DNA from 4 places in the Rhizobium sp. A37_96 genome. Region 3 is predicted to be linked to each of the others. Evidence: riboswitches for the same ligand, from Rfam matches in the RefSeq annotation. Region 3 holds a riboswitch; each other region holds the start of a gene.
What was found. Region 3 has a riboswitch for cobalamin ahead of metE (5-methyltetrahydropteroyltriglutamate--homocysteine S-methyltransferase). Riboswitches for the same ligand answer to the same signal wherever they lie in the genome.

Region 1: linked by a shared signal. The riboswitch ahead of ACQZ6J_RS10025 (aromatic ring-hydroxylating oxygenase subunit alpha) and the one ahead of metE (5-methyltetrahydropteroyltriglutamate--homocysteine S-methyltransferase) in region 3 are both predicted to bind cobalamin.
Region 2: linked by a shared signal. The riboswitch ahead of fdhA (formaldehyde dehydrogenase, glutathione-independent) and the one ahead of metE (5-methyltetrahydropteroyltriglutamate--homocysteine S-methyltransferase) in region 3 are both predicted to bind cobalamin.
Region 4: linked by a shared signal. The riboswitch ahead of cobU (bifunctional adenosylcobinamide kinase/adenosylcobinamide-phosphate guanylyltransferase) and the one ahead of metE (5-methyltetrahydropteroyltriglutamate--homocysteine S-methyltransferase) in region 3 are both predicted to bind cobalamin.

The regions. Positions count from the first base shown of each region.
Region 1 is NZ_JBNWDS010000002.1:738,280-745,877, forward strand. It holds gene ACQZ6J_RS09995 (MOSC domain-containing protein) at 1-77, opposite strand, end outside; gene phnF (phosphonate metabolism transcriptional regulator PhnF) at 149-883, shown strand; gene ACQZ6J_RS10005 (FAD-binding oxidoreductase) at 900-2,330, opposite strand; gene ACQZ6J_RS10010 (L-threonylcarbamoyladenylate synthase) at 2,362-3,336, opposite strand; gene ACQZ6J_RS10015 (DUF6656 family protein) at 3,395-4,012, opposite strand; gene ACQZ6J_RS10020 (ACT domain-containing protein) at 4,116-4,529, shown strand; cobalamin riboswitch at 4,747-4,951, shown strand; gene ACQZ6J_RS10025 (aromatic ring-hydroxylating oxygenase subunit alpha) at 5,050-6,294, shown strand; gene ACQZ6J_RS10030 (FAD-binding oxidoreductase) at 6,297-7,385, shown strand; gene ACQZ6J_RS10035 (glycoside hydrolase family 25 protein) at 7,382-7,598, opposite strand, start outside.
Region 2 is NZ_JBNWDS010000005.1:313,661-321,258, reverse strand. It holds gene ACQZ6J_RS17055 (GlxA family transcriptional regulator) at 159-1,097, shown strand; gene ACQZ6J_RS17050 (inorganic diphosphatase) at 1,205-1,807, shown strand; gene ACQZ6J_RS17045 (hypothetical protein) at 2,312-2,896, opposite strand; gene fdhA (formaldehyde dehydrogenase, glutathione-independent) at 3,401-4,591, opposite strand; cobalamin riboswitch at 4,818-5,021, opposite strand; gene ACQZ6J_RS17035 (hypothetical protein) at 5,010-5,150, shown strand; gene ACQZ6J_RS17030 (beta-galactosidase) at 5,157-7,211, opposite strand; gene ACQZ6J_RS17025 (aminotransferase class III-fold pyridoxal phosphate-dependent enzyme) at 7,316-7,598, opposite strand, start outside.
Region 3 is NZ_JBNWDS010000001.1:746,810-754,407, forward strand. It holds gene ACQZ6J_RS03620 (acyl-CoA thioesterase) at 1-203, opposite strand, end outside; gene metE (5-methyltetrahydropteroyltriglutamate--homocysteine S-methyltransferase) at 212-2,554, opposite strand; cobalamin riboswitch at 2,653-2,864, opposite strand; gene ACQZ6J_RS03630 (hypothetical protein) at 3,266-3,580, opposite strand; gene ACQZ6J_RS03635 (porin) at 3,865-4,965, opposite strand; gene ACQZ6J_RS03640 (cupin domain-containing protein) at 5,392-5,853, shown strand; gene ACQZ6J_RS03645 (GNAT family N-acetyltransferase) at 5,884-6,402, opposite strand; gene ACQZ6J_RS03650 (LysR family transcriptional regulator) at 6,422-7,417, opposite strand; gene ACQZ6J_RS03655 (MFS transporter) at 7,539-7,598, shown strand, end outside.
Region 4 is NZ_JBNWDS010000001.1:225,531-233,128, forward strand. It holds gene cobN (cobaltochelatase subunit CobN) at 1-3,567, opposite strand, end outside; gene cobW (cobalamin biosynthesis protein CobW) at 3,804-4,853, opposite strand; gene cobU (bifunctional adenosylcobinamide kinase/adenosylcobinamide-phosphate guanylyltransferase) at 4,859-5,383, opposite strand; cobalamin riboswitch at 5,702-5,924, opposite strand; gene ACQZ6J_RS01110 (chloride channel protein) at 6,106-7,598, shown strand, end outside.

The DNA.
Region 1 (7,598 bases), on a different contig from region 3:
TGATCCTTGTTCTGCTTGCTGAAGCCATGCACGCCGCTGCTGCTGACCGCCGTCACATATATGCGCTTGTCGCCCATGCCGAACCCTTCCATAAACGACCAGATCTCTATAGATTGGTATATACCAATTTCAGGGCGACAGAATTGTGATGGGTGAGAAAAATCGACAGGGCGAAAGCGTAAAATCCGCCGGAGGCTGGGCGACCGTTGCCAGAGAGCTGCGAAGCGCCATCGACAAGGGCAGGCATGCCCCCGGCAGTCGCCTGCCGAGCGAGCGCGCCCTGTCCGAGCAATTCGGCGTCTCGCGGGTGACGATGCGGCGCGCGATTGCCGAGCTGGAGGGGGAGGGGCTCTTGCGCGTGGCGCGAGGAAGTGGCGCCTATGTGCGCGCCGACATGCCCGTTCGCTTTCAATTGGGCGACAAGGTGCGATTCAGCAAGGATCTGACCGCGACGGACGCAAAACTGACGCGAAAGGTTTTCTCGGCAAGGGAGGTTCCGGCAAATGCCGATATTGCTGGCAGGCTGAACCTGCAGCCGGGCGAGGCGGTGCTGGAAATGTGCGTGATCGCCTATGCCGACAACCTGCCCGTCTCGGTGGTCATGCGCAGTTGCTCGGCTGCGCGCTTTGCCGGCCTGGCGCAGAAGTTCGGTTCAATGGGGTCGTTCACGGCAGCACTGAAGGATTATGGCGTAAAGGATTATTGGCGACGGTCCACCGACATCACGGCGCGCATGCCCACGGAAGCCGAGGCGCGTCTTCTGCAGCAATCGCGCCTCGCACCGGTGCTCGCCTATGCCGGCGAAGACATCGATGCCGAGGGCGCGATCATTTCCTGCCAGATCGGCTGCTTCGCTTCCGAGCGGGTCGTCGTCACGGTGTAGGACCGTAAATCTGGTCTCAGGCCTTGAGGACCTTCCCGGGATTCATGATCCCGGCCGGGTCGAATGCCGTCTTGATGCGGCGCATCAGGTCCATCTCGATATCCGAGCGGATCGAAGCCAGCTCGTCTCGCTTCAATTGGCCGATGCCGTGCTCGGCGGAAATCGAGCCGCCATGCTGCAGCACCAGCCCGTGCACGATCTTGTTCATCTCGCGCCAGCGGCCGATGAACTCCGCCTTGTCGGCGCCGACGGGCTGCGAGATGTTGTAGTGGATATTGCCGTCGCCCATATGGCCGAAGGCGCAGATGCGTGCGCCCGGCATGGCGGCGACAACGGCCTTTTCGGCTTCCGCCATGAATTGCGGGATCTGTGCGACCGGCACGGAAACGTCATGCTTGATCGAGCCGCCTTCCGGCTTCTGCGCGTCGGACATGCTCTCGCGCATGTGCCAGATGGCCGTCTGCTGAGCTTCCGAGCTGGCAATGGTCGCATCCTGAATCAGGCCGGCTTCGTAGCCCTGTTCGAGCAGCGCCGTCATCATCCGCTCGGCTGTTTCAGCCGAATCGGACGTGGAGATATCGATCAGCACATACCAGGGATGCGCCGTCTCCAGCGGGTCGCGCACGCCCGGAATATGGCGAACGGTGAATTCGACGCCGATGCGCGGCATCAGCTCGAAGCCGGTCAGCGCCGTGCCGCACAGGCTGGAGGCGTTCTTGAACAGTGTCAGCGCGTCCTCGACCGACTGCAGGCCGGCAAAGGCGACCTGATGGCCGAGCGGCTGCGGGAAGAGCTTCAGCACCGCGCCGGTGATGACGCCGAGCGTGCCTTCCGCGCCGATGAAGAGGTCGCGCAGATCGTAGCCGGTATTGTCCTTCTTCAGGCGGCGCAAGCCGTTCCAGATTTCGCCGGTCGGGAGCACCACTTCGAGGCCGAGGCAGAGCTGGCGCATGTTGCCATAGGCAAGAACGGCCGTGCCGCCGGCATTGGTGGAAAGGTTGCCGGCAATGCGGCAGGACCCTTCGGAGCCGAGCGACAGCGGAAACATGCGGCCATGCTCGGCTGCCGCCTTGTGAACGTCCGCCAGAATGCAGCCGCCGTCGACGATCATGGTATTGCCGACCGGATCGATATCGCGCACTCGGTTCATGCGCTCCAGCGACAGGATGATGTCGGAGCCGCCCTCGCGCGGCGTCTGGCCGCCGACGAGGCCGGTATTTCCGGTCTGCGGAACGATGGCCGCGCCGGTCTCGCTGGCGAGTTTCAGGATCGCCGAAACCTCCTCCACCGAGCCGGGCTTCAGCAGCATGGGCGAAGCGCCGTGATAGAGCCCACGGTTTTCGACGAGATGCGGTGCGATCTCCGCCGGGTCCCGCACGGCATGTTTTTCGCCGACGATGGCGGCGAAGCGAGCGAGGAGGTCGGAAGAGGGGGCGGAGCTGCTCATGGCGTGTCCTTTGCCGGTAGGTCGGGCTAGTTCATTCTCGTGGTGCAGCCGCGCGACGCAGCCGGTCGTTGATGGCCTCGCCGAGGCCCTCGTCGGGAATATGCGAAAAGGCGATGGTCGCCGCGCCGGTCGCATCGGCGCGCTTCATGAAGTCGAAAAGGTTTGCGGCGGCCTCGGAAAGATCGCCGGTGGCGCTCAGATCCAGCACGGCAACGGCGTTCTCCATGCCGGCAATCTCGGGTGTCCCGAAGCGGATCAGCGCCTCGTTTGCGGACACATCCCTTGCGTCGAGCCGCACGGCGGCCCCCGGCGCATAGTGAGAGGCGAGCATTCCGGGCGCCTCGATCGCAGCCGAAGCTTTCTTCTTGCGCTTCAGCGCCTTGCCGGCTACCCGCTCGATTTCGCTGGCCGCGAGCCCACCGGGCCGCAGCAGGCGCATCTCGCCATCCTCGACCTTGACGATGGTCGACTCCACGCCGACGACCGAAGCTCCGGCATCGAGGATCAGCGTGATTCGCTCCCCGAGATCGTCATCGACATGATCGGCGCTGGTGGCGCTGATCTTGCCCGACGTATTGGCGCTCGGCGCGGCAAGCGGGCGGTCGAAGGCACGGATCAACTCGCCGGCGAAACCTTGAGGCACGCGGATGCCGACCGTGTCGAGACCGGCGGTCGCCAGCGGATGGATGCCGCTGTCGGCCTTGAGCGGCAGCACCAGCGTCAACGGGCCGGGCCAGAAGGCTTCCGCCAGCTTGCGGGAAATGGGATCGAAGACGGCATAACGTTCCGCCATGGCGAGATCGCTCATGTGGCAGATCAGCGGATTGAAGCGCGGCCGTCCCTTCGTCTCGTAGATCCGCGTAATGGCGGCCGGGTTGGTGGCATCGGCGGCGAGCCCGTAGACCGTCTCCGTCGGCAATCCGATCGGCAAGCCTTCGGCAAGCGTTGCCGTTGCGACGTCGATCGCCGTTTGCGGATGTTCGAGAATGTCTATGTGTCGTGCCATGGCCTGCCTGCTTGCAGTTCAGGCCGTTCTTATGCCCTTCGAGTTTTCGGATCAATCGTCAAAGCTGGCGAATGATGTCGCGAAGCTGTTCGTTGCGGGCACCGAGCAGGAGAACGTTGCGGATGGCGATCTGCGGATCGTGCGTATGGAACAGCACGCCGTTGCCGCGGATCTCACGATTGATCGTCAGCCTCTTGTCGTCCGCTTCCTTGTCCGGATGGACGGCGACGGCGAAATACATCCGCGAATATTTCAGGCTGATGTCTTCGAAGAAGTTTTCTTCCTGGCCGATGCGGGCGAAGAAGTTGGCGATATAGAAGGCCCAGTTCACGTCCTCATATTGCGCGAACTGTGTCCGCGCGGCTGTAACGTGACAATAGCCGAGATGCGGCGTGTCCTTCAGCGTGTGATGAAAGATGAGCTTCGGAAAACGGATGGATTTGTGGAAGCTGTTGAGCCGGTCATGGGTCTTTTCGCCGGCATCCCTGAGCTTCAGCGCGGTACGCTCGGCCACCTGCTGATGACTGAGGTATTCGCGCTCTTCCGCAAGCCAATGCGGCCTGTCGCGGTTGATGCGGCCCGTGCGCAGGAATTCGCTGTGCCCCGTCGTCGGTGCCGCCGGCGCCGGTTCGGGGTCGGCGGGCTTCCCAGCGTCGAAATATCTGAGTTTGGCCATGCCGGATCTCGCTATAAAACTCTCTATGCGGGACGATAGATCGCAGAGCTTGAGCCGGGCTTAACCGCGCCGGGCCGGCAAACCTTCGAGGAGACGAAAGAACATGCCAGGAATGACCGATCTCACGCAGCTGCTTTCCGGCATGAAGCCTCATCTCGTCGAGGGTGAGTTCGTCTATTGCACCGTGCCGGCCTCCGCGCTCGCGGATCATCTGCATCTGGAGCCGATCGGGCTTTTCCGGGAGAAGGAAGGCGTGACGCTGATCCTTCCCCTGGAGACGGCGAAGCAAGCGGGGCTTCCGGCGGCACCGGCAATGCGGATGATTACGCTCGAGGTCCACTCGTCTCTCGAGGCCGTGGGCCTGACGGCGGCCTTCGCCACGGCCCTTGGAAACGAGGGGATCAGCGCCAATGTCGTTGCCGCTTACTATCACGATCATATCTTCGTGCCGGCTGCCGATGCCGGGCGTGCGATGGCCGCCCTGATGGCGCTTTCCGCCGCCCAATCATCCCCCTGAGCGCCGGCCGGCGGCTGATCTGTCGCAATCAGAATAAAGCGTCATCGATGCGATGTGGATGGCGCATATGCCGCACTTTCCACGCAGGCACATAAGAGCTTGAATTACCTTCCTATATTGGCGCTGTTTGCAACCGTCCCACGGCCCCGTTTCACCTGTCGTCAATTTCGAAGCCGATGTCGCATTGCAGCGCAGCCGCCGACAGGGCCGAGGGATATGATGATATCAATCTCAAGGTGCCGTCTGCTAGGGAGGCGGAGAATTGGGAAGCCGGTCAAAATCCGGCGCTGCCCCCGCAACGGTGGTGGAGTAAGGCATGGCGGATAAAGCCACTGGGTCTGGTCGGCCTGGGAAGGTGCCATGGGGTTCTGGAAACAGGGCCGCTCCAGAGCCCGGAAACCAGCCTTGGGCACATATGGTTTACTGACCGCGGCGGGCGGCCAGGACATTGCACCCGGCTGTTCCCAACCGGCCGCGCATGTCCTCTGCTCGTCTCCCGGTACTGCGCGAGGATAGGCAAATGGATATCAACAGCAATGTTTTGCGGCAATTGAAAAATCGCCGGCCGGGTTTCAGCCTGGAGCAACCCTTCTACACCGACGCCGAGTACTTCAAGCTCGACATGGAGATGATCTACTATCGCGACTGGCTGTTCATCGGTCACGATTGCGAAGTGCCGCGCGCGGGCAACTACTTCACCGTCCAGATCGGCGATTACCCGATCGTCATCGTTCGCGGCCGCGACCAGGTTATCCGCGCCTTCCACAACAGCTGTCGCCATCGCGGTTCGCGCGTCTGCACGACCGATCGCGGTTCCTCGGCAAAGCTGGTCTGCCCCTATCATCAGTGGACCTACGAGCTCGACGGCTCCTTGCTGTTCGCCCGCCAGATGGCCGAGGATTTCGACAAGACCCAGTATTCGCTGAAGCCGGTCCATTGCGAAAGCGTCGGCGGCTACATCTTCATCTGCCTGGCAAAGAACGCTCCGGACTTCGCGTCCGTCCGCGCCACGATCGAACCCTACATGGCGCCGCACCGCATCAGCGAAGCCAAGATCGCCTTCCAGAGCACCATCATCGAAAAAGGCAACTGGAAGCTGGTGTGGGAAAACAATCGCGAGTGCTATCACTGCGCCGCCAATCATCCCGAACTTTGCCGCACCTTCCCGGAAGCGCCGACCGTCAGCGGCGTGCAGGGCGCGATGAGCGATCCCGTGATCACCGCGCATTGGGCGCATTGCGAAGCCGCCGGCCTGCCGAGCGAGTTCAAGCTCTCTCCGGATGGGCAGTTCCGCACGGCGCGCATGCCGCTGATCGAAGGCGCGGAAAGCTACACCATGTCCGGCCAGAATGCCGTCAAGCGGCCGCTCTCTCCGGATGTGACGGTCAACGGCATCGGCACCATGCTTCTGTTCCACTATCCGACGACGTGGAACCACATACTCGGCGATCACGCCATTTCCTTCCGCGTCCTGCCGATCAGCGCCGAGGAAACCGCCGTCACCACCAAGTGGATCGTTCACAAGGATGCGGTCGAGGGTGTCGACTACGATCTTGAGGAACTGACCCACGTCTGGACCGAAACCAACGATCAGGACCGTCGTATCGTCGAGGAAAATGCCTTCGGCATCCGTTCGCCGGCTTACGAGCCCGGCCCCTATTCGGAAATCCATGAAGGCGGCGTCATGCAGTTCGTCGAATGGTACACGAATTTCATGATCAACCGGCTGCAGGGCGACCAGGCCAAGCTCTCGGCGGTAGCCTGAGAATGAACATGGCCGTCTCCCTTCCGCATCGCCACCTAGATCAGATGCAGCCTTGGAGCGACAGGCAGCATCTGCTCGAATGCCTCTCGGCCACGCCGGAAGCCCCCGACGTGATGACCTTCACCTTCAGGTCCGACAAGGACAACTGGTTCCGCTATCTGCCGGGCCAGTTCGTGACGCTTGAGCTGCCGACGGCTCCGGAGCCGGTCATGCGCACCTATACGCTCTCCTCGACGCCGTCGCGGCCGTTCTCGGTCGCGGTGACGGTGAAGGCGCAGAAGGATAGCATCGGCACGCGCTGGATGTTCGAGAACCTGAAGCCGGGCATGCGCATCAAGGCTTTCGGCCCTCTCGGCGATTTCAGCCATATCCGTCATCCCGGCGAGAAATATCTCTTCGTTTCCGCCGGCTCCGGCATCACGCCGATGATGTCCATGACCCGCTACATGTCCGACACCGCGCCGCTGTCGGATATCACCTTCATCAACTGTTCGCGCGGCCCGGCCGACATCATCTTCCGCTCCGAGCTGGAATATCTCGCGCGCTTCATGCCGAACCTCAATCTCGGTCTCATCGTCGAGGGTTGCGGCCGCACCGATCTTTGGTCGGGGCTGAAGGGCCGCATCGACAAGGCGAAGATCGGTCTGCTGGCCCCCGATTTCATGGATCGCACGATTTTCTGCTGCGGTCCCGAAGTCTTCATGGATGCCGTTCGTTCCATGCTGGAAGCCCATGGCTTCGACATGAAGCGCTACCACCAGGAAAGCTTCCAGCCGGCCAACGCGGCGACGCCGCTCGCGGAAGTGAGCGACGATGCCTCGACGGAAGCCGCAACGACGATCCGCTTCACCATGGCCGGCAAGGACGTCGTCTGCGCGGCAGGGCAGACCGTGCTGCAGGCGGCGCGGGGCGCAGGCGTGCGTATCGGCGCGGCCTGCGAATCCGGTCTTTGCGGCACCTGCCGCGTGATGAAGCTCTCGGGCGACGTCGAGATGAGCCACAATGGCGGCATCCTCGATGACGAGATCGACGAGGGTTACATCCTCGCCTGCTGCTCCCGCCCGAAGACGGACGTGCAGATCGAAGCCTAGAAATCCTCGTAGTTCAGCTCGTTGATTTCGACGGGCTTCGTCGATGGCGGCGTGGACGCGGTGACGATGGTGTCGACCATGAGCGAGACCAGTGTCTGCCGCGGTCCGCTGCACAGGGACGCGAGCGCGATCGTCAGGTCCGGTGCGGGCAGAGGCTTGGCCGGCAGGAGATCGCCCTGCGGCCAAACCTTGGCGAGCTGGATCCTGGTCATC
Region 2 (7,598 bases), on a different contig from region 3:
GAAGACGACCATACGCTTGAAACCGGATGACCCAAATGTCATATTCACCACGTTTTAGGACACAACCCACGCCGCGAGGTCCGGTCGGCTATCGCCGTTTGACACGGGATCTCGTCCGAGAAATGCTACAGGCACCTTTTACAGCCACGAGCGTCACCATGCATTCCATCGGATTTCTCGTCTTTCCCGGTTTCCAGGTCATGGGCTTCACCGCGGTGACGGCCTTCGAAGTCGCAAATCTGGCGAGGGAAAGGGAGCTATACCGCGTAACGCTGCTTTCGGAGACCGGCGGGCTTGTGCGTTCGTCGGCAGGATTCAGCGTCGAAACGGAGGCTTTCGGCAGCGGCTCCTTCGACTCTCTCGTCATTGGCGCCGCCACGCAGATCTCGTCGATGTCGCCGGCGGTTCTCGACTATATTCGCGAAGTATCGAAATCCTGCCGGCGCGTCGTCGCACCCTGTACCGGGGCCTTCACCTTGGCCGAAACGGGCCTGCTCGATGGCCGCCGCGCGACGACGCATTGGCTTTTCGCCCGAGAGCTGCGCGATCGGTTTCCCGCGCTGAAGGTGGACGAAGACAAGATCTTCATCATCGACGGATCGATCTGGACATCGGCGGGCATGACCGCGACCATAGATCTTGCGCTCGCGATGATCGAGAAGGACCATGGCGAGGAACTGGCGCGAACCGTGGCCAGAAAACTCGTCGTCTATCATCGCCGCGCCGGTGGACAGTCTCAGTTTTCGACCCTGCTGGAACTGGAGCCGAAATCCGACCGGGTTCAGCGAGCGCTCGATTTCGCCGGGCGGAACCTGCGCAAGATCGTATCGGTCGAGGAAATGGCTGAAGCCGCAAGCCTCAGTCCTCGTCAGTTCAACCGCGTCTTTCGCAGCGAAACCGGCCAGTCGCCTGCCAAGGCGATCGAGAACATGCGGGTGGAGGCGGCGCGGTTGATGATCGAGGACGGCCGCCATTCGATGGACGAAATCGCCGTCGAAGTGGGCTTTGCCGACCGCGAACGCATGCGCCGCGCCTTCTTGCGCGTGCTCGGCCAACCGCCGCAGACGATCCGCCGCAATGTGCGCGCGTTCGGATAGACGCCAACGGTCACGGGCACTTCCCTGTGCATTCATAGATTTATGTCACAAGCCCGTGACAACCCCTGATTATGGCGATAGCGTTCAACCTTAACGCGGGGGCGTATATGAAAAAGCTTATCTCCGTCATTGCATTGACGATCCTGTCCGGCAACGCGGCTTCGGCCGCCGACTACGTGTCCTATATCGACTATCCTCAGCCGAAGGACGAAAGCCAGGAATTCTACACCGCTATCGAGATTCCGGCCGGCAGCTTCACCAAGTACGAAATCGACGCCAAGACCGGTCACATCGTTGTCGATCGCTTCCAGTCCATGCCGGTCGCCTATCCGGCGAACTACGGCTCCATCACCAGCTCGCTCGGTGGTGACGGCGATCCGCTCGATGCCATCGTCTACACGCGCGAGCCGATCGTTCCCGGCGCCATTGTCCGCGTTCGGGCAATCGGCGTCATGAAGATGATCGACGGCGGCGAGGTGGACGACAAGATCGTTGCCGTACCGACGACCAAGATCGACCCGACCTACGACGACATCAAGGAAATCTCCGATCTTCCCAAGGTCGAGCAGGACCGCCTGCAGGCATTTTTCCGTGTCTACAAGCAGCTTCCAGACGCCCGCAAGGTTGTCGAAGTTGGCGGCTTCGAGAGCGCCGAAAAGGCGCGGAACGAAGTTGCCGCCGCCATCAAGGCGTATAGCGAGAAAAAGTGAAATCGGCCGAAAGGAGCGGCCTTCGCCGCTCCTTTCGGATTGGCGGCGGGGCGCGTGACGAACGTGACTTGCTTCCTGCCGTGAGAAGCAATCTTCCCAAGGCCGGGCGTGATCGCGCCCCCTCGATCACTCGGCCTGCGGGAGGCGCCACCCTATCCATTTGCCCGATGCAGCCGTGCCGTCCTCTGCGGGCTGCTTCGGTATTGCAGCTTGATATCAGCTGAGAGATCCTGCCGATCCATCGACGTCGCCAGTGCCGCGTTTCTTTCCCTCGCCTTGCGGCGTGTTGCCAGGCCCTATGACCTGGACAACACCGAAGGCAGATCTGCCTTCATTACAGATCTGCTTGCGTCGCCTCGTTCATCTCCCGATGATGCGGTGAGATCAGGCATCAGGAGTGGCTGTATCGGCACAGCCTTGCGCTCGGCTGTATCCCGAACGGGAGATGCTCAAGCCGCTCGACAGCGGCACAATAAAGCCCGCACGAAGCGGGCTTTATTGTCTTTACTCGGCAGCGCCTGCAGTTTTCGGCTTGCGAGTGCGCTTCGGCTTTGCCGTTTCTGCAACAGCCGGCGCCGGAGCAGCTGCAGGAGCAGCCTTGGCCCGAGCAGCCTTGGGTGCCGCCTTGCTGGCAACGGATTTGGCAGCAGCCGGCTTTGCTGCGGCAGGCTTGGCCTTCGCCTTGGTCTTCGAGGCAGGTGCATCTCCCCCGGTCTTTGCCGCATTCAAAAGTGCGACGCGACGCTGGCGGTTCTGCTCGAGCGCCTGCTGGAAGCCGACGTCGTTCTCCGCGTGATAGGTGAGATCGTCGAGAAACTCTGCCACGTCCTTGACTGCTTCGACGACGACATAGCTCAATCCATGGCCGGCATTGACGGAGTCACGGCCAACCGTCACGCCGAAGCCGCCGGGGACGCGCTGGAACCAGGTGGAGCGCCACTTCTTGAAACCAGCTGAATCGCGCTCGTACTCCTCCAGATATGCCTTCTGTTCCGCTACTCGTGCACGAAACGTATCGACGACATTCCGTGCGCCAGCCTTTGGCTTATCAGCCTTCTTAGAAGACCATTTATCAAGAAAGTTTGCCATTTTTCTGTTCTCTTCGGGTTAGCGTTCCTTGCCAAGCCGTCGTTGCTTAGGAAGCGATGACGGAGCTCCTCCATAGGGATGCCCCTATAAATGTAAAGGATAGATGTATAATGGCAACACCGACTGCTATTATCGATGACGATTAGCCTTGGCGGCAGCGCCGTTTGACGCTTTTCCTGATCCCGAAGGCGCATGATTTTACGGTTCAGCAGCTCATGAAAAGATGTCTCGTCACCTTCTGAGTGGTGAGAGCCTTCTGCTTCAGATGAGACCCGTGAGCATCGCTAACCAGGACCTCCGTCCATATCTGCCCGACATCTTCGGTGGCGGCAACGGGCCGCCGTTTCCAACGCGATTTGACTTGGCTTGGAGGTTTATTGCCCTTTTGTTGCCCGGCAAACTCACGAGCATTTAGGGAAACAGTACCGTGAGCGGGAATGCATGATCCCGCTCACGGTCATCTTCATCTGAGAGCCCTTGCGTGGTCGTATGAGCTTCCGTGCCTCAAGCTGCCTTCAACAGCTCACCATGCGGATCAAGGACAAACTTCGTGGCAGCGCCCTGGTCGAAGCTTTCATAGCCTTGCGCCGCATCTTCGAGCGAGATGATCCTGGCGTTGACGATATCGGCAATCGGCAGCCTGTCATGTAGGATCGCCTGCATGAGTTGCCGGTTGTACTTCAGAACCGGCGTCTGTCCGGTGTGGAAGGATTGCGCCTTCGCCCAGCCAAGACCGAAACGCAGCGACAAGCTGCCCTGCTTGGCCGCGGCATCTGCTGCACCCGGATCTTCCGTCACATACAATCCGGGTATCCCGATCGACCCTGCTGCGCGGGTGATCTCCATCATCTGATTGAGCACGATTGCCGGCTGCTCGCCGCCGGAATGACCGCGTGCCTCGAAGCCGACGGCATCGATGGCGCTGTCCACCTCGTTGGAGCCGACGACCTGGGCAATCATGTCGCCGAGACGATCGCTCTTGGAGAGATCGATAGGCTCGAAGCCGACCTTGGCGGCGTGCGCGAGACGATCCTTGTTGAAGTCGCCGATCATAACGACAGCCGCGCCCAGGATGCGGGCGGAGGCGGCTGCCGCGAGACCGACCGGGCCTGCGCCCGCGACATAGACGGTGGAGCCCACGCCGACGCCCGCGCGGACTGCACCGTGAAAGCCGGTCGGCAGAATATCCGACAGCATGGTGAGATCGCGGATCTTGGCCATGGCCTTGTCGCGGTCAGGAAACTTCAGCAGGTTGAAATCCGCGTAGGGCACGGTGACGTAGCGCGCCTGGCCGCCGATCCAGCCGCCCATGTCGACATAGCCGTAGGCGCCGCCGGCCCGCGACGGATTCACCGTCAGGCAGACGCCAGTGTCCTGCGACTTGCAGCAACGGCAGCGGCCGCAGGCGACGTTGAACGGAACCGAGACGATATCGCCGATGTCGAGCATCTCGACATCGATGCCCTTTTCGATGACCTCTCCGGTGATCTCATGGCCGAGCACGAGGCCCGGCATGGCGGTCGTGCGGCCGCGCACCATATGCTGGTCGGAGCCGCAGATATTCGTGGAAATCACTTTCAGGATTACGCCGTGCTCGATGCGGCGGCCATCCGGCGCCTCCAGCTTCGGATCGTCGATATCGCGAACCTCGACCTTGCCGGGTCGCATGTAGACGACGCCTCTGTTCCCAGTCATGCCATCTCCTCCTTGATTGAACGCTTGAACATCCTCGCCCGGAATCCCGGGCATCTTCGGATCGGCCCGCTCCTCAACGGGCTGAACAGCAGCGAAATCGGTTCCGGCAGCCGCGACTTCAGCGGTGACCGGGCCGGCGCATGCATGACTGCTACGAAAGCTGCGAGATTGGAACCGGGCGATCTCAAGACGCCCGCATTCGCCTCTCGATCACCCGCCGTGATCAATCAAGCCTGCCGTCAAGGCTGGTTTCCGGGCTTCGGACCTGTCCGTTCGGACGCTGTCGACAACCTTCCCGGCAGTTGTGCCAGTGGCATCCGTCGATAGTATTCGGTCCGCTACCGTTGCGGGGGCAGCACCGGCCTGCGACCGGTTTCCCAATTATCCACCGGCACGCTTTGCCGATGGCACCTTGAATATGACCAGAAGATCACGGCAGGCGCCATGGCGCGCACAGGAAAACGACATCGGCGCCCTGCACGACGACATCAGGCATTTTGTCGGTATTGCCACAGGCAAGCTGTCGCACCGCGAACGGCAGGCGGAGCCTGCCGTTTGAGACGCATCACTCGGCCGCAGCACCCTTGGCTCCATCGAGCCAGACCGCCACGCCGACAGGCGCAAGCACGCGGTTGCCGATCAGAAATTCGGCATCCTGCGCTGCGGGGACAGCCGCCACCGTGCTTCCATAGTTGAAGGCGAAGTGCAGCCTCCCGCGCCGCGCAAGGCGCAGATCGCCGAGATCCGGCAGGCTGCTCACGCCGGCCCAGGCAAACGTGTCGCCCATGAGCTTCAACAGGAACTCGTCGCGCGGCAGCGTGGCGCAGTAGCGCGCGATGTCATTGCCGATGACGGCCGGTGAATCCGGCCGATAGTCTCCCTGGAACGTCGCCAGCACCGTCTCCGTAGTCCGGATCGTTTCCCGCCATGTGGAGGTCTCGTGGCTGGAATTGCCGTAGAGAACGGTCTCGGACTGGAACGGCGGCAGAGACTCGACGCGCGTGACGCGGAAATCCAGGAGGTCGCCAAGCACGCCCGGCGGCAGATCGGCGGGAATATGCATGTCGCGGGTCTTGCTGCCGCTGCGAGGCCCGAACAGCGCCTTGGCGCCGGAAGCCTTGAGGCGCGCAATGAAATCCGGATCGGGAATGACGAGATCGGGTGCCAGCACCAGCCTGTATCCTTCGAGATCGGAATGCTGGCCGATGAAATCGACGTCCACGCCGAGGCGCGACACGGCGGAATACCAGTCGAGCGCAATGGCGGAGGCGGCATAATCGCGACCCTGCGGCAAGGCGCGGGTGGCAAAGCGGGATTCATAATCGAGCAGCAACGCAACGGCGGCTTTGTCGCGCGCCTCGCCCTTCGGCAGCAGCTTCATCTCGGCAATGACCTGCGCCACTTCCTTGTAGCCCTGATCCTCTTCGCTGTTCGGCAGAAGGAGGCCTGCATGGAATTGCTCCTGCGCGAACGGCGCCTGCCGCCAGCGGAAATAGGAAACCATGTCGATACCGTGGGCATAGGCGAGCCATGTCCACAAGCGCACCATGCCATCGGCCGGAGACTGGTTGTGCGAGGCCCAGTTCACCGGTCCCGGCTGCTGCTCCATGACCCAGGCCCGGCCGCGGCCGACCGCCCGATAGAGGTCATGATTGAAGGCCGTTTGATCGGGATCGCCGACGCGCAGATAGCGCTGCTTTTCCTCGGTGCTCAGCCGGCCATTGATGAGCCCGCCCATGGGATAGACGTCCCACGATGCGATATCGATATCTTCGCCGACCTTGTAATGATCGAAGTCGGTGTTCTGCGACATGAAGTTATGCGTGACCGGCCGGCCCGGTGAGTGGCGGCGGATGATGTCGACCTGCGCCTTGTTGAAGCTCTTCACCTGATCGGACGAGAAGCGGAAATAGTCGACCAGATGCGTCGGGCTCGGCTCCTCGACCAGATTGTTGGGCAGATCCACCTCGTCGAAGCTGTTGTAGTGCATGCTCCAGAATGTGGTGCCCCAGGCGCGGTTCAGCTCCTCGATCGTGCCGTAGCGCGCGGCCAGCCACTCGCGGAAGGCGTGGAGCGCCACTCGCGAATAGCTGTGAATCGTGTCGTGGTCGCCGTACTCGTTATCGGTCTGCCAGGCATGCACGAAGGGATGCTTGCCATAGCGCTGCGCCACTGCTTCAGTGATACGCGCGGCTTCCAGACGATAGCGCTGGCTGGAGAAACAATAGTGCCGGCGCGCGCCGAACTTGCGAACGGCGCCGCGCGCGTCGACGGGCAGGATGTCCGGGTAACGATCCACCAGCCACTTGGGAGGAGCGGCCGTCGGCGTGCCGATGATGACCTTCAATCCCGCCTTGCCGAGCACCTCGACCGCGTCGTCGAACCAGTCCCATTGGAAGACGCCGGATTTCGGCTCGATATGCGACCAGGCAAATTCGCCGATGCGCACCCAGGCGAGCCCCAGCTCCACCATGCGCGCGGCATCTTCCTCCCATTTCGTCCGCGGCCATTGCTCCGGATAATAGCAGACGCCAAGTTCCAGCATGCCGGCATCCGGCCGGCTGGCATCGAAATTGTTCTGTCTGGCGAGCGGCTTGTGCACTGTCTTGTCCTTCTTCATTCAAGTCGCCGAACGTCGGGCATCACCCTTTGTCGCAGTCGAAATTTAAACGTTTATATCGCCGCCGAAATCGTCGCGACGTGATCTCTGTTCTGGATCAGGGGCTAGCGAGGAGGCAAACGAGACAAGGTCTCATCGAGCCCGTCGAGAAACCGGTCGCAATCCTCCGCGCTGAAGGGCGCCGGCGGCTTTACCTTCAACACGTTATGATGCGGCCCCTCGCTGCTGAGCAGGATGTGATGCTTGCGCTTCATCTCGGCGATCACGAAATCCAGTTCCGCGGCGGCGGGCTCCAGCGTCTCACGATCACGCACAAGCTCGACGCCGTTGAAGAGGCCATGGCCGCGCACGTCGCCGATGATCTCATGGCGCGAAGCAAGGGCGCGC
Region 3 (7,598 bases):
TTCCTGAAATCGACCCTCTCGCAGGACGCCGTTACGAACGGCACCCGGCCGAAACGGCTGGCCGCGATAAAGGCGACGCGATCCATGAGGGCAAGGCCCGCCCCGCCGAAAAGCGTGCCATGATGGTTGGTGTCGCCGGGAAAGACGATATCGATAAGTGTGCTGGGAGCCGGCCCGCCGGCCGGCTCCCCCGATGATGGCAAGTCCCGGCTCATACGCTTGCCGTGCGCTGGCCATTGCGCGCAAGCTCCAGCCGAAGCTTCGCGGCGGCGGCGACCATGTTCGCCAGCGCCGGCTTGACCTCGTCCCACTTCCGGGTCTTCAGACCGCAATCCGGATTGACCCAGAGCTGGCCGTCGGTCAGCCGTTCGCGCGCGAGCGAGAGCAACGTCCCCATTTCCTCGATGGAGGGGATGCGCGGCGAATGGATATCATAAACGCCCGGTCCGATCTCGTTCGGATAGTCGCGCTCGACGAAGGCGTCGAGCAGTTCCATCCGCGACCGCGACGTCTCGATGGAGATGACATCCGCATCCATGGCCGCGATCGCCTCCATGATGTCGTTGAACTGCGAATAGCACATATGCGTATGGATCTGCGTTTCATCGGAGACGTCGCTTGACGAGATCCGGAAGCACTCGACCGCCCAGGCGAGATAGTGTGCCCAATCCGCCCGTCGAAGCGGCAGTCCCTCGCGCAATGCCGCCTCGTCGATCTGGATCATCGCGGCGCCGGCCTCTTCAAGGTCACGGACCTCGTCACGGATCGCGAGCGCGATCTGCCGGCACACGGTTTCGCGCGGAAGGTCGTCCCGCACGAAGGACCAGTTGAGAATGGTGACCGGCCCTGTCAGCATGCCCTTCAATGGCTTGTCGGTCAGGGATTGCGCGTATTTCCACCAGCGGACGGTCATCGGGTTCGGACGCGCCACATCGCCATAGATGATCGGCGGCCGCACGCAACGCGATCCATAGCTCTGCACCCAACCGAGCTTGGTGAAGGCGAAGCCCGAAAGCTGTTCGCCGAAATACTGCACCATGTCGTTGCGCTCGAACTCGCCATGGACAAGGACGTCGAGGCCGATCTCCTCCTGCCAGCGGATCGCTGCCGCCGTTTCCTTTTCCAGGAAGGCCTCGTAGTCGACATAGCTGAGCTCTCCCTTGTCGTGCAGCGAGCGCGCCTTGCGGACCTCGGCCGTCTGCGGGAACGAGCCGATGGTCGTTGTCGGGAGGGCCGGCAGCTTGAACCGGCGATGCTGGATCGGCTGGCGGGCCGAAAACGGCGATTGCCGTTTTTGCTCGATGCCCCGCAGCTCATGAAGCCTGCCCTGGACGAGCGGATCATGCACCCGGACGGAAGTCAGCCGGGCATGCATGGTCTGCTGCGATGCCGTGAGCGACGAGGCGTCATCGCCGGCCGTGAAATGGCGGCCAAGCAGGGCGATTTCGTCGAGCTTCTGCGTCGCGAATGCGAGCCAGGAGCGAAGTTCGTCGTCAAGGGCCGTTTCCAGTTCGATGTCGATCGGGACATGCAGCAGCGAGCAGGACGGCGCAATCACGATATCCGCCTCGCCGCGAAGCGCGGCCACGGCGGCAATGCGTGAGGCGATGGCCTGAAGATCGCTTCGCCAGATGTTGCGCCCGTCGATGATCCCGAGAGACAAAGCGAGATGCGCCGGCGCACGACGGACGATATCCTCCAGCGTGCTGCCGCCGCGAACGAGATCGAGATGCAATCCGGCGACGGGAAGCTGCAGAGCGATGTCGAGATTGTCGCCCAGCGACCCGAAATAGGTCGCAAGCACGAGCTTGAGGTTTGGTGCTGCCTTGGCGAGCGCCTTATACGCCAGCGCGAAGGCCTGCCTTTCCTTGTCGGAGAGATCGAGGACCAGAGCCGGCTCATCCACCTGGACGCTGTCGACGCCTGCGTCGGCCAGCTCGGACAGGATGCGGGCATAGACTGGCAGCAGCCGCTCCAGAAGGTCGATCGGAGCGGAATCGTCGAGCGCCTTGCTGAGCTTCAGGAAGGTCACCGGCCCGAGGATCACCGGCCGGGTGTGGATGCCGAGCGCCTTCGCCTCCAGAAAGGCTTCGAGAGGCCGGTTGGATGTCAGCTCGAAGCGCTGATCGGCTTTGAGTTCCGGCACCATGTAGTGGTAGTTCGTATCGAACCACTTCGTCATCTCGAGCGCGGCCGCACCGGCTGCATGGTGCGCATGTCCGCAATCGGCGTGTCCGTTACCGGACGAACCGCGGGCCATCGCGAAATAGACGTCGAGATCGACCGGTCCCCCGCGCCATCCGTAGACCGGAGGCACAGCGCCCACCATGACCGCCGTGTCGAGAACGTGGTCGTAGAAGGAGAAGTCGTTGGAGGGGATGATGTCGATCCCTTTTTCCCGTTGCAGTCGCCAATGATCGGCGCGGAGCGTTCTGGCAGTCTCCAGAAGCGCGGCCCGATCGGTCTTGCCGGCCCAATAGGATTCGAGCGCGAACTTCAGTTCGCGATGTCTTCCAATACGTGGAAAACCGAGATTTGCGGTCTTGATGGTCATTTCCTTACCCCGAAGGTTGTGGGCAAGGCATTGGCTGACGCATCGACGATAGGCACAGTGCGCCCGTCGCAACGCGGCACACCGGGACACCCCGCCCGTGGACGTTATCTATCGCGGCAGGTCTCCTGGCTTGCGGGTCATCGCTACCGTTCCGTCTTCCCGAGGCGTCTTCCTCAGTGACATGGTGGAACGGCGGCTCTCCGCCTACAGTTGCGGGGGCAGCTTCGGCATGGACGAACATCGTCGCACCGAATTCCCTCTTAGCTCATCCGCATTGGCGCGGGTAAGAACCACGATGGCGTCAACATGAACGACGCAGGCGCAAGCGTCAAGGAGATATAAAGATATCTTTATATCTTGGTTTGGAATTGCGTGAGCTGCAGATCATGGGCATCGGAGACGCATCGACCGTGCGCGGCCCCAATAACGCTGCCATCCATGGCGAATGGTTTGCTGCAGCGTCTCGATGGGAAAAGGTTGCCGCTTTGAGGCCCGTACGCGATCGCGAGTGAAAGCGGACGCAAACGACCGAGAAAAGCATAACGCCCCTCCGGCCTCCGAAGCCTGCGGAAAATCCGCAGGCGACAACGCAACCAGGCCAGACCCGAGACATTTTGGCCCAGGCTGGAGTGACGGCCGGCAGGAAATCTCTCGCCGTGCCGGCGCCTTGCTTCGATTGGCTAATCGGCCGAGCTGCCGTTCGCCACGAATTTAGTGGTTCTTGTTCGGCCCTTTGCCGGTGGTGAAGCTGCAGGTTTTGATCTTGCAGCTCGGATCGTCGCTTGTCGGGACGCTGGCGCTGGCCATCGTACCCTGGCCGAGGCACGACATCGAATTCGAAACGGTTCGGTTGTACATCATCATGCCCGGATGGTGCGACGGGTATTTCAGCACGACTGAACCACCTTCCTGCGCCATCTTTTCATGCACGGTTGCGCAGGTCATTGACTTGGAATTGTAGGCCGACATGGCCATGGCATTCGTGGAAATCATTCCGATTGCTGCAAGTAATACGATCGTCTTCATGGGGCTTCCTTTAATCAACACCGAATGGCGCTGAAAATGACTTATTCCTTCATTAGCTTCAGTTTTATGACAGCGAGCCGACTTCCCCCCGTCGGCTATTCACATCCCTGTCAGAAGCAAACGGCACATCATCGGTACGGTTGAGCGCAAGGCGCTCGCGCCTCGCTGCGCCCACCGGCCGGATGCAGATCCGGGCGCAGATTTTCAAGTTGTCCCGCAAAACGAACGAGGCCCGATACGAATACCGGGCCTCATTTGCAATCAAATCAAGCTGAGCCGAAGTCTCAGAAAGTCCGCTCGAAGCGAAGGATGCCCGAGAAGGTATCGTCACCCGGCACATCGTAGTGAACATAGGTCACTTCCGGCTCGACCAGGAGGTTCTTGACCGGGTTGAACTTCAGGTTCGTCGTTGCCTCGAAGATCTTGGAGTCGGTGTAGGCGAGCTGAACGTTCCACTTCAGCTTGTCGTTGAACGGCACGCCGACGCCGCCCCAGACGGCCCAGTCACCCCAGCCGCAATCCGCGCCGTGAACAACGCCGGAGGACGTCGTGCAGGCCGAGACGTTCTGGTTCGAACCGGCATACTGGTTGAGCTTGTCGCCATCGGTGTTCCAGCCGCCCATCAGGAAGGCGGAGAAGACGCCGAAGTCGGCATCGACGCGAGCCTTGATGGCGCCTTCTTCGACGATCGAGTCGTAGCCGCCGACGACGCGGAACTGCCATGCGCCAGCCTTGTAGCCGAGACCGGCAACGACGTTCGGGGCATAGTGGTCGGACTCGGACAACTGCCAGCTTCCACCGTAAGCGCTGGAGGTGGTACCGGAGTTGCTGTCTTCGAGCGAGATGACGCCCGTGAAGCCGGTGCCGCTGTCATAGTTGTAGGTGAGCTGATTCAATTCGTACGGACCGTCATAGATGACGTCGTCCTGGATCACGTCGCCAGCATAGCCGACGAACTGGTTGTATTGCGAGTCCGTCTTGCCCACGGTGAAGCCGCCGAGGGTGATGTAGGACCACAGCAGGTTGGTGCCGGTGGAGCCGCCGTCATTCCAGTCCCAGCGAACGATGGTTTCGGTCTTCAGCGGACCGTATTCGGTGTCGGTCGCGGTGTTGACGTCGAGTTCGGCGCGGGTGTGCCACTTCGTGCCGAAGCTGCTGTCACGATTGTAGGGATCCTTCCACTGGCCTTCGGTGCGAACCTTGCCGCCGACCCGCAGGCAGGTCTCGGTGCCGGGGATGAAGAAGTAACCAGCGCCGAAAGCATCGCAGATGCGAACATATTCCAGCGGCTCGGGTTCGGCTGCGACGATAGCGTCGGCAGCATGGGCGCCGGATACGACGCACAAGGCAGCAGCGGAGCCAATAAGCAAGCTCTTGATGTTCATGGTAACTCCATTCCTCATTTGAACTTGCGCGATTGACGAACCTGGGGGGCCGCTCGACATCAAGTTTCAGTCCTTAGTTCCGAAGCACAACGCCTCGCTTCCGGGCAGAAAGTTGCATTTGCGATCCCGCTTTTACAAGGACCTAAACATATGTGACAGCACGTACATATGCCGTGTTGCCCAAACGACGCACATGTGTACGGAGCATGACAGGAGTGTGACAAACACACCAATCCACAATCAGTATCGCAACCACGGAAACACGCATGGGTAGATGCCCGGGGAGCAAGTCCGCCAGCCCGCCGGCCGTTCCCTGTCGCGAATCCGGTCGCGGTATACGGCGCTGGACTGCCGGCAACGAGTCTTGATAGACTCACGGAGCGCAGACAGCGTATCCATCCATGGCAAATCGCAGGCGGGATCATCATGCCGAAGATCGATGTTGCAGCCGTGCCTAAAATCAAGGGCACCCGATATCCCGCTCCATTCAACGAACCCTGCGCCGAGCGCATACGCCAGCGGCTGGGTGATGCCGGCGGTCTCCAGGATTTCGGCGTCAACCTGATGCGGCTGCCGCCGGGCAATTGGTCGAGCCAGCGGCACTGGCATTCGGAAGAGGACGAATTCGTCTATGTGCTGGAAGGCGAGTTGACGCTGATCGAGGATGACGGCGAAACGGTGCTGCGCGCCGGCGACTGTGCCGCCTTCCCGAAAGACTCGGGCAACGGTCATCACATGGTCAACAAATCGAACGCCATGGCGATCTATCTCGAGGCCGGCACCCGTTCTCCAACGGACCTCATTACCTGCTCCGATATCGACATGATGAGCTCGAGCACGGACGGACTGTTCGTGCACAAGGACGGGATGCCCTATCCGGACGGTTAGAATGGCCGCGGCGCTGGCTCGGCCGCGCGGCTATCTCCGTTCATCCCCGCTCGCCGGAGCCGTCCGGTATGAGAAAAGACGTGTCGGCGCGCCATGCAGCATCACGTCCCGCTCGAAACCGAAGCCGCATTTTTCCAGCACGCGCCGGGAAGCGACATTGACGGGGCGAACAAGCCCGATAACGCGTTGCGCCTGCAGATCATTGCGGGCGAAGGCCAAAGCCTCCTTCACCAGTTCGGTCGCATAACCGTTGCCCCAGTGATCGGGATGCAGGTGATAGGAGAGATTGAGCCCCTCGAATTCCGTCGAGACGGTAACACCGCCGAAGCCGATCAGCCGACCTTCCGTTTCGACCGCCCAGCGTCCGAACCCATGCAAGCGCCAATGTGCCCGGTCGCGGGCGAGGCGCCGGGCGCTCTCGGCAGGAGAATCCGGCCTCGGATCCGGCCGATGGGCTACGAGCTCCGGCCGGGCAAACAGTGTCGTAATGAAATCGAGATCCTGCTCTTCCGGCCTGCGCAGGGATAGGCGCGACGTATGCCGGATCATGCTCCCTCTCCTTGAAGGATCATACCGCCTCGGCAAGAACAGGCGGATCGTAGCAGCAGGCATCCGTGGAGACGCCCACGCGGCACCCGCTCGCCTCAAGCGCGTCCCTCACCACATCCACGAACAGGCGACGCAGCCACAGGGAGCGGCCGTCAGCCTGATCCACGCGCCGGTAGAGCATCGTCACGGGGTCGGCGGGCAACTCGAATGGCGGTGGCGAAATCGCCAGATTGTGCAGCTGCGCCATGCAGTGGGCGATGGACTCCGGCACGGTCGCAATCGCCGGCATGGCCTGCAACGTCATCGGCAGGGCCGAAAAACGCGGCGCGGTCGCCACCACCTGACGACGGTAGCCGAGACGGGCGAGAGCGGCATCCACGTTTGTGGATATGGTGCCTTCAATGGACACGGTTACGTGCGGCGCGTTCGCGAAATGCTTGAGGCTGAGCGGTGCCGCGCATTTCAGATGCCGGGGATCGTAGATGCACAATGACGTCTGTTCGAAGAGGGGCGCGCGAATATGCCAGGAGGCTGGCTCGTCATGCACCGAGATGCTGAATTCATAGGCCCCCTCGTCCAGCAGGCGAGCGGCGTCGCGCCTGTCGAAGGCCATGCTGACCAAGCGGGCGCCGGGCGCCATCTGGCGCAACCGCGCCGCCAGCGGCCCGAAGAAGGATGATTCGAGATTGTCGCAGAGCCCGATGCGGAACTCGCCCTGCCAGCTTCCCGGATCGAAAGCGGCGGGCGGGCGAATGGCGCGCTCGATGCCGGAAAGCGCATCCTCGATCGCCGGCGCGATGGAGAGCGCCCGTGGCGTCGGCTGCAAACCTCTGCCGACGCGCACGAACAATTCGTCATCCAGCGTCTCGCGCAGCCGGCGCAATGCAGCGGAAAGACCCGGTTGGCCAAGCAGCAAACGCTCGGCCGCACGGCTCACGTTCCGCTCCTGCATCAGCACGGAGAAGGCGAGCAGCAGATTGAGATCGATTTTCCGAAGGGTCGCATCATTCATCATCGCCAGTAATACCTGACATGGTTACTATCAATTTGCAATAGGGTTTGAAGATGTACATTTTCTCGTTCCCTGCCGCTCCCAGCCTCCCAAAAAGACGGCAGCACAGAAAGGAACGATCCCGATGACTTCTTCCCAAACCCGAAGCGGGGCCGGATTGGCGTTGCTACTGCTATGCGCCGCC
Region 4 (7,598 bases), 520 kb from region 3:
CGCCATGCCGCCCTCGAACTGATAGTAGTCGTCGCTGTCGAGCAGGTCGTGCTCGCGGTTGTCCTGATTCTGCACCACCGCCTGGATCGAGCGCAACCGTTCCTCGAAGACGCCGCGCTCGGCCGTGCCCTCCTCGCCGGCCCCATAGGCATAGCTGCCCCAGACGAGATAGGCCTCGGCCAGATCCGCGCGTCGCTCCCAGCCCTTCTCGTCGATCAGCGCCTGCAGCCCGGCACCGTAAGCGCCGGGCTTGGACCCAAAGATGCGATATCCGGCTCTGCGGCTGGCGGAGGCCTTGTCGAGGCCGGCTGCCTCCAGCCGCGCGATCTCGCCACGCATGCGCGCCGCAATCGGATTGTCTGTCTCATCCTCGTCGAGCATGCCGACGGCCCGGATCGCCTTGTCGAACAGGGCGATCTGCTCGGGAAAGGCGTCACGGAAGAAACCGGAGATGCGCAGCGTGACATCGACTCGCGGCCGCCGCAGCATGGCCGGCGGGATGATTTCGTATCCGGTGACGCGGCGCGAGGTCATGTCCCATATAGGCTTGACGCCGATCAGCGCCAGCGCCTGCGCCACGTCATCGCCGCCCGTGCGCATGTTCGACGTGCCCCAAGCCGTGAGGCCGAAGGAAACGGGCCATTCGCCATGGTCCTGAACGTAGCGGCGGATCAGCAATTCGGCCGATTTCCGGCCAAGCTCATAGGCCGCCGGCGTCGGTACGGCGCGACTGTCGACCGAATAGAAATTCCGTCCCGTCGGCAAAACATCCGGCCGGCCCCGCGTCGGCGCGCCGGAGGGACCGGGGGGCACGAAACGCCCGTCAAGGCCTTTGAGCAAGGCCGCGATCTCGGCATCGCCGCAAGCAAGAATGGACGGCTGCAGCTTTGAGGCTATCTCGCCCAGAACCATGCGTGTATGTGCCCAGCCCTCGGGACAGCCTATTTCACCCGAGACCAATTGTGCAGCCAGCAATTCGATGCGTTCGACCGTATCGCCTTGCGTGCGCCAGGGCGCCTCGGCAACCTCCTGGAGGATAGAGGGTCGTGGGCCATTCCATTCGGCGGCCATATCACAGTCCAGTGGGTCGAATGGTTTGCTTTGAGAGATACCCCCCTCTGTCAGCGTTGCTGACATCTCCCCCACAAGGGGGGAGATTGGAAGGAGCATGCCGCTTCGCTCTCCCACACCTTTACCGACGGCGTCAGCGTTACGATTAGCATCCGCGGCCTCGATCTCGGTTTGATGCGGGGAGGCGCTGCGAGCCACCAATCTCCCCCCCTGTGGGGGAGATGTCGCGAGAGCGACAGAGGGGGGTACAATACTCTCCGCATGCTCACTACCCTCAAAAGCATCCTGCGCAATCGCGCGCTGCAGGCTCTGATCGCCGCCCTCGCCCAGCCCGCGCGGCACCCGCGCCAGCGCCACCGTCAAATCCGTCAGCAGCCTTCCGGAAGGTGAAACGCCGAAGATGTGCAGGCCATCGCGGATCTGCATTTCCTTGAGGTCGCAGAGATAGGCGTCGAGCTTGCGCAGTGCCTCGTCTTCCCCCTCGCCCTTGGCGATGCCGGCGTCCTGATCGAGACCGATATCGGCGACGAGGTCGAGGATCTGCTTGCGCAGCAGACGGATGCGTCGCGGATCGCCGCCGGACGCCTCGTAATATTCGTCGACCAGCGCCTCCAGATCCTTCAAGGGACCGTAGCTTTCGGCGCGTGTCAGCGGCGGCGTCAAATGATCGATGATGACGGCGCTCGTGCGGCGCTTGGCCTGCGTGCCCTCACCGGGATCGTTGACGATGAAGGGATAGAGGTTCGGCAGCGGCCCGAGAATCGCTTCCGGATAGCAGTTTTCGGAGAGCGCCAGCGCCTTGCCCGGCAGCCATTCGAGATTGCCGTGCTTGCCCATGTGGATGACCGCATGCGCATCGAAGGAGCGGCGCAGGAAGGCATAGAAGGCGAGATAGCCGTGGGGCGGGACGAGATCGGGAGAATGGTAGCTCTCCTTCGGATCGATGTTGTAGCCGCGTGCCGGCTGGATGCCGACAAGCACCGCGCCGAAACGGGCGAACGGCAGGGCGAAGGCACCGTTCAGCGCGTAAGGATCCGCCTCCGGATCGCCCCAGCGACCCGTAATCTCATCCTGAATCTGTTTTGGAAGCGACGAGAAGAAATCCTTGTAGTCGCTGAAGGAAAGCGTCTCGCGAACCACGCGGCCGTCACGGCCCGAATTTGTCGGCCCCTCCGCCAGGTGCCGCATCAGCTCATCGCCATCGGCAGGCAGGTCGGCAACACGATAGCCGCCCGCCCGCATCGCTTTCAGCACCTCGATCGTGCCGGCAGGCGTGTCGAGCCCGACGCCGTTGCCGAGGCGCCCATCGCGATTGGGATAATTCGCCACGACAAGCGCAATGCGGCGATCGCCGGGCAGCGTGTTGCGCAGCCGCGCCCAGTTGGCAGCGAGCCGCGCCGTGTAGCGCATGCGATCCTCGTGGGGTTCGCTGGCGACGATATTGGCCTCGACCCGCTCGTCGTAGCGGGCGGCCGCCTTGAAGGACACCGCGCGGGCGAGAACGCGACCATCGACCTCGGGCAATGCGACGTTCATGCCGAGATCGCGCGCCGAAAGCCCCTGCGAGGATGCCTCCCAGGCTTCCCTGGACGAGGCTGAAAAAATGGCCTGGAGAACAATGGCGTCACCCGTTTCGAGAACCGACGGCTGGCGATCCGCGCCCGGGGCCGAAACGGCAAAGCCGGTGGTATTGATGACCACGCCCGGCTTCAACCCGGTAAAGACGCTTTCGAGGATACCGACCGACACGGCATCTTTCAGACTATAGGCAAAGACCGGCAGCGGCCGCATGCCCTCGGCGATAAGCGCCTCTATCATGGCTTCGACAGGCTTTGTCTCGCCGCTCTGCACCAGCGCGCGATAGAAGGAAATCGCCACGGTCGGGGGTTCAAATCCCTCCTCCGCTACCATCTTGCCTTGGGAAATTCTCCTCCATTCCTCGACACCGATCACGCCCCGGTCCGGCCACCAGATGCCGGCCTTCATCAGGGGCACGGCGGGCATCGGCTTCTCCGCACCCGACAGCATCGCCTCGGCATAGGCAAGGAATGCACTGGAGTTGGCCTCGCCGCCTTCGATCAGATACGACCAGAGCGCATTCAGATCGTCGAGAGCGACATTGGAGAATGGCGTCAGTCCGGGATCGGGCTTCGAATCCCCCGGCAGCACCGCAATCAAGGTGCCTTGCCGGGCCGCACAGGCATGCAGCGCTTCCAGCGCATAGTGGAAGTAGCTCGCACCTCCGAGCGCCCGCACGATGATGAGCTTCGCATGCCGGGCTGTCCTGTCGACATAGCTATCGACGGACATCGGATGCTTGAGGCTCATCAGGCTCGCAAGCCGGAGGGAACGGCCGCCCTCGCCGTGGGCTGCGGCAATCGCCGCAAGCTCGGTGTCGGCGGCCGACAGAAAGAGGATGTCGCCCGCCGATTGGCCAAGATCGATCGCCTCCTCGCCATCGCTGATCGTTCCCTTCTGTGCCAGGAGGAGATGCATTAGGCTTTAGAGTATGCGGCGGCATACCCCCTTCTGTCTCGTCGTGACATCTCCCCCACGAGGGGGAAGATCATTGAGTGCCATGCCTCGCCCGGTCGGCCATCCGAAATTCCTGAAACTTCAGCAGTCAGCCATTTCGCGACAACGTAGCCACGAGCTTCCAATCTCCCCCCTTGTGGGGGAGATGTCGCCAAAGCGACAGAGGGGGGTATCGCACGGCAAAGACGCAGCATCGATCAGACCAGCGCCTCGATCGACTTGCGCACGATCGCCTCGTCCATCTCGTGCAGGCCGATGACGACCAGCCGGGTCGCCCGTGCTTCGCCCGGCGTCCAGGCGCGATCGAAATAGGTGTCGATGCGGCTGCCGACGGCCTGAAGCTGCAGGCGCATGGGCTTGCCGGGCACATCGACAAAACCCTTGAGGCGCAGGACGTCGTGTTCCGCGATCACGCCCTTCAGCGCGTCAACGAAGGCTGCCGGGTCGGCAACCGGGCCGAGCTCGACCACGAAGCTGTCGAATTCGTCGTGATCGTGCGGCGTGCCGTCTTCATGCTCGAGCTCGTGATGCGATTTGCGGTTGACGATATCGCCCTCGGTGCCGATGCCGAGGCCGAGCAGGACGGCAGCCGGCACATCGCCGTTCTTGGCTTCGATGATCGTCGGCTTGCGGGCAGTGCGCGAGGCGACTTCCGCACGGACACGACCGAGGCCGGCAACATCGATCAGGTCGGTCTTGTTGAGAACGATCAGATCGGCGCAAGTCAGCTGGTCCTCGAAAAGCTCCTCGATCGGGCTTTCGTGGTCGAGCGAATCGTCCTCGACGCGGCGAGCCTCGACGGCATCGTGATCGTCGGCGAAACGGCCGGCGGCAACGGCGGCGCTATCGACCACGGTGATGACGCCATCGACGGTGACCTGCGTGCGGATGTCAGGCCAGTTGAAAGCGGCGACCAGCGGCTGCGGCAGCGCAAGGCCGGAGGTCTCGATGACGATGTGATCCGGGCGCGCATCGCGCTCCAGAAGCTTCGTCATGGTGGGAATGAAGTCGTCGGCGACGGTGCAGCAGATGCAGCCATTGGTCAGCTCGATGATATCGTCTTCGGTGCAGTTCTCCGCGCCGCAGCCCTTGAGCACGTCGCCGTCGACGCCGAGATCGCCGAATTCGTTGATGATCAGCGCGATCTTCTTGCCACCGGCATTCTGCAGGAGGTTGCGGATCATCGTCGTCTTGCCGGCTCCCAGAAAGCCGGTGATGACGGTGGCGGGAATCTTTTCCTGGTTCATATGGATCAACCCTTCATTTTCAGCGGCAAGCCCGCTGCGATAAAATAAACTTCGGCACTCGCCGCCGCGACCATCTGGTGCAACCGGCCGGCATGGTCGCGAAATTCGCGCGCCATGCGATTGTCAGGCACGATACCGAGACCCACCTCGTTGGAGACGAGAACGAGCCGCGCTCGCGCCGTCGGCAGAAACGCGGTAAGGGCCGCAAACTCCGCGGCAATGTCGCGCTCCGCCATCATCAGATTGGTCACCCAGAGCGTCAGGCAGTCCACCAGCACGGAGCGCTCGTCGGCATCGATCGCGGCAAGCCGCGCCACGAGATCGATCGGCTCTTCATGCGTCTGCCATAGATCGCCGCGGTCGGCACGGTGCTGCGCGATGCGCTCGCGCATTTCATCGTCCCACGCCTGCCCTGTCGCCACATAGTGACGTTCGAGCCCCGTGTCCGAAACCAGGGATTCGGCAAATCTGGATTTGCCGGAACGTGCGCCGCCGAGGACGAAAACAGACCGGGAATTCGAAGAGGACATGCGTTATTTCCGCTCCCACGCGACAGCGAGGGTCGGCAGCATCGGGCTGATACCGGAAAATTGGCGTCTACACGCCGAAAACTCGTCTTGCGCCATGACAACCTCCGTGCTGGCAGCGGAACTCGCGTTCCTGGAACAGGCTCTGCGCCCGGCACGCATGGCAGGTCTCCTGGCTCGCGGATAAGGCGCCACGATCGGGGCGGACCGAAACCGGTCGCTCCCGATCGTAGCCCAGCGGGTCTTTCTCGCCTTCCCGGCAGCGCATCATGAAAAGGCGGACGATTCGTAGACTTGAGAGGCGTCCAACCCCGGTAGATCATGATGCCACACCAGTGGCTTTTCCGGCTTGAAGCTGCTCCGCCTGTTCGCCCCATGCGAACGATCGGCGGGATGGCTGTCAAACCGGACGAAAGTCCCTGACCGCTCTACAGTCGCGGGGTCGGCTGTGATGAGAACGCCCGGATTGGGTCCGCCCCTTCACATTCCCTTTTCATCCCATGCGACAGATCGCCGCTCGGGAACCATTCGTTATGCCGGCAATGATTAGGCTTTCACTTAGTTCAAGTCAATCAAGGGCATGGATGCGACGCGCACCGTCCTGATTGCGAAATCGGCTGAAAATTCCCAAAAGACCGGCGGCTTTTTTGCCGTATTTCTTTGATGTTAGGAGTTTATAGAGGGTAAGCCCTCACATTCTAGTAAAAACGTATCGTCCGCTCCCAATGTTGCAGAAATTCCAACCGCGCCGCCTCGGCGTCTTCTCGGCCTTTTTCGACCTCGGTCGATTCAGGGCATTGCTGCGCCGTGGCGAATTGGGGCTTGTGTTCGCCGGCGCGCTGGTAGGGGTAGCCTCCGGCTGCGCCGTGACCGCGATGAGCTTCGTCTCGCGCAAGCTTCACAGCGTCATCTACGGCATAACCGACTACGAGCGCCTGAGTTCGGCGGCGGTCGCGATTCCCGATAAATCGGTGGTGTTTATCGCGCCGGTCGCCGGCGGCATCATCCTCGGCATCCTGCTCTACATATTGTCGCGCACGCGCAAGAAGCCGATGGTCGACCCGATCGAAGCGAATGCGTTGCACGGCGGGCGCATGTCGCTCACGGACAGTATCCTCGTCGCGGTACAGAACCTGATCTCGAACGGGTTCGGCGCCTCGGTCGGGCTGGAGGCAGGCTATACGCAGCTTGCCGCCGGCATCGCCTCGAAATTCGGCTACAAGATGCAGATGCGCCGCGCGGACCTGCGCATGCTCGTCGGCTGCGGCGCTGCCGGCGCCATTGCCGCCGCCTTCAACGCGCCGCTCACCGGCGCCTTCTACGCGTTCGAGCTGATCATCGGCAGCTATTCCATTCTCACGCTGACGCCCGTCGTCGTCTCGGCGTTGATATCGACGATGATCGCAAGGCTGCTCGCCGGCGACGATTTCGCCATCGATATCGGCCATTTCGGTGCCATTGCGCCCGCCGACTATCTACCGGCGGTTCTGCTGGGCGCCTTCTGCGCCGGCATCGGCATCCTGATCATGCAGGGCGTCGCCTGGGTGGAGGAACTGGCGCGCAAGAGCTCGATCGCTCCCCCCTTCCGCCCCGCGCTCGGCGGCCTCGTTGTCGGAATGCTGGCGCTGATCTCGCCGCAGGTTCTGTCGGCGGGACATGGCGCGCTGCATCTCAATCTGTCGTCGGATGTGACCCTTGGGGCCTTGGTCGGGCTATTCCTTCTTAAATCGCTGGCCTCCGCGGTTTCGATCGGCTCCGGCTTCAGAGGCGGCCTGTTTTTCGCATCGCTGTTCATGGGCGCTCTGCTCGGCAAGATCTTCGCCTATTGCGCGCCCTATTTCGACCACGCGACGCTGACGCCTGTGGTCTATGCCGTGGTCGGCATGAGCTCGCTTGCCGTGGCGATCATCGGCGGCCCGCTCACCATGACGTTCCTGGCGCTGGAAATCACCGGCGACTTTCCGATCACCGCCCTGGTGCTGGCCGCCGTCATCACCTCGTCGCTCGTGGTGCGCACGACCTTCGGCTACTCCTTCGCCACATGGCGTTTCCATCTGCGCGGCGAAAGCATCCGCAGCGCCCACGACGTCGGCTGGATCCGCAGCCTCACCGTCGCCCGCATGATGCGCCCCGACGTACATACGGCAAGCATCGACATGAGCATCGAGGAGTTTCGCAAGAACTTTCCGATTGGCTCGGCCCAGCGCGTCATCCTGAT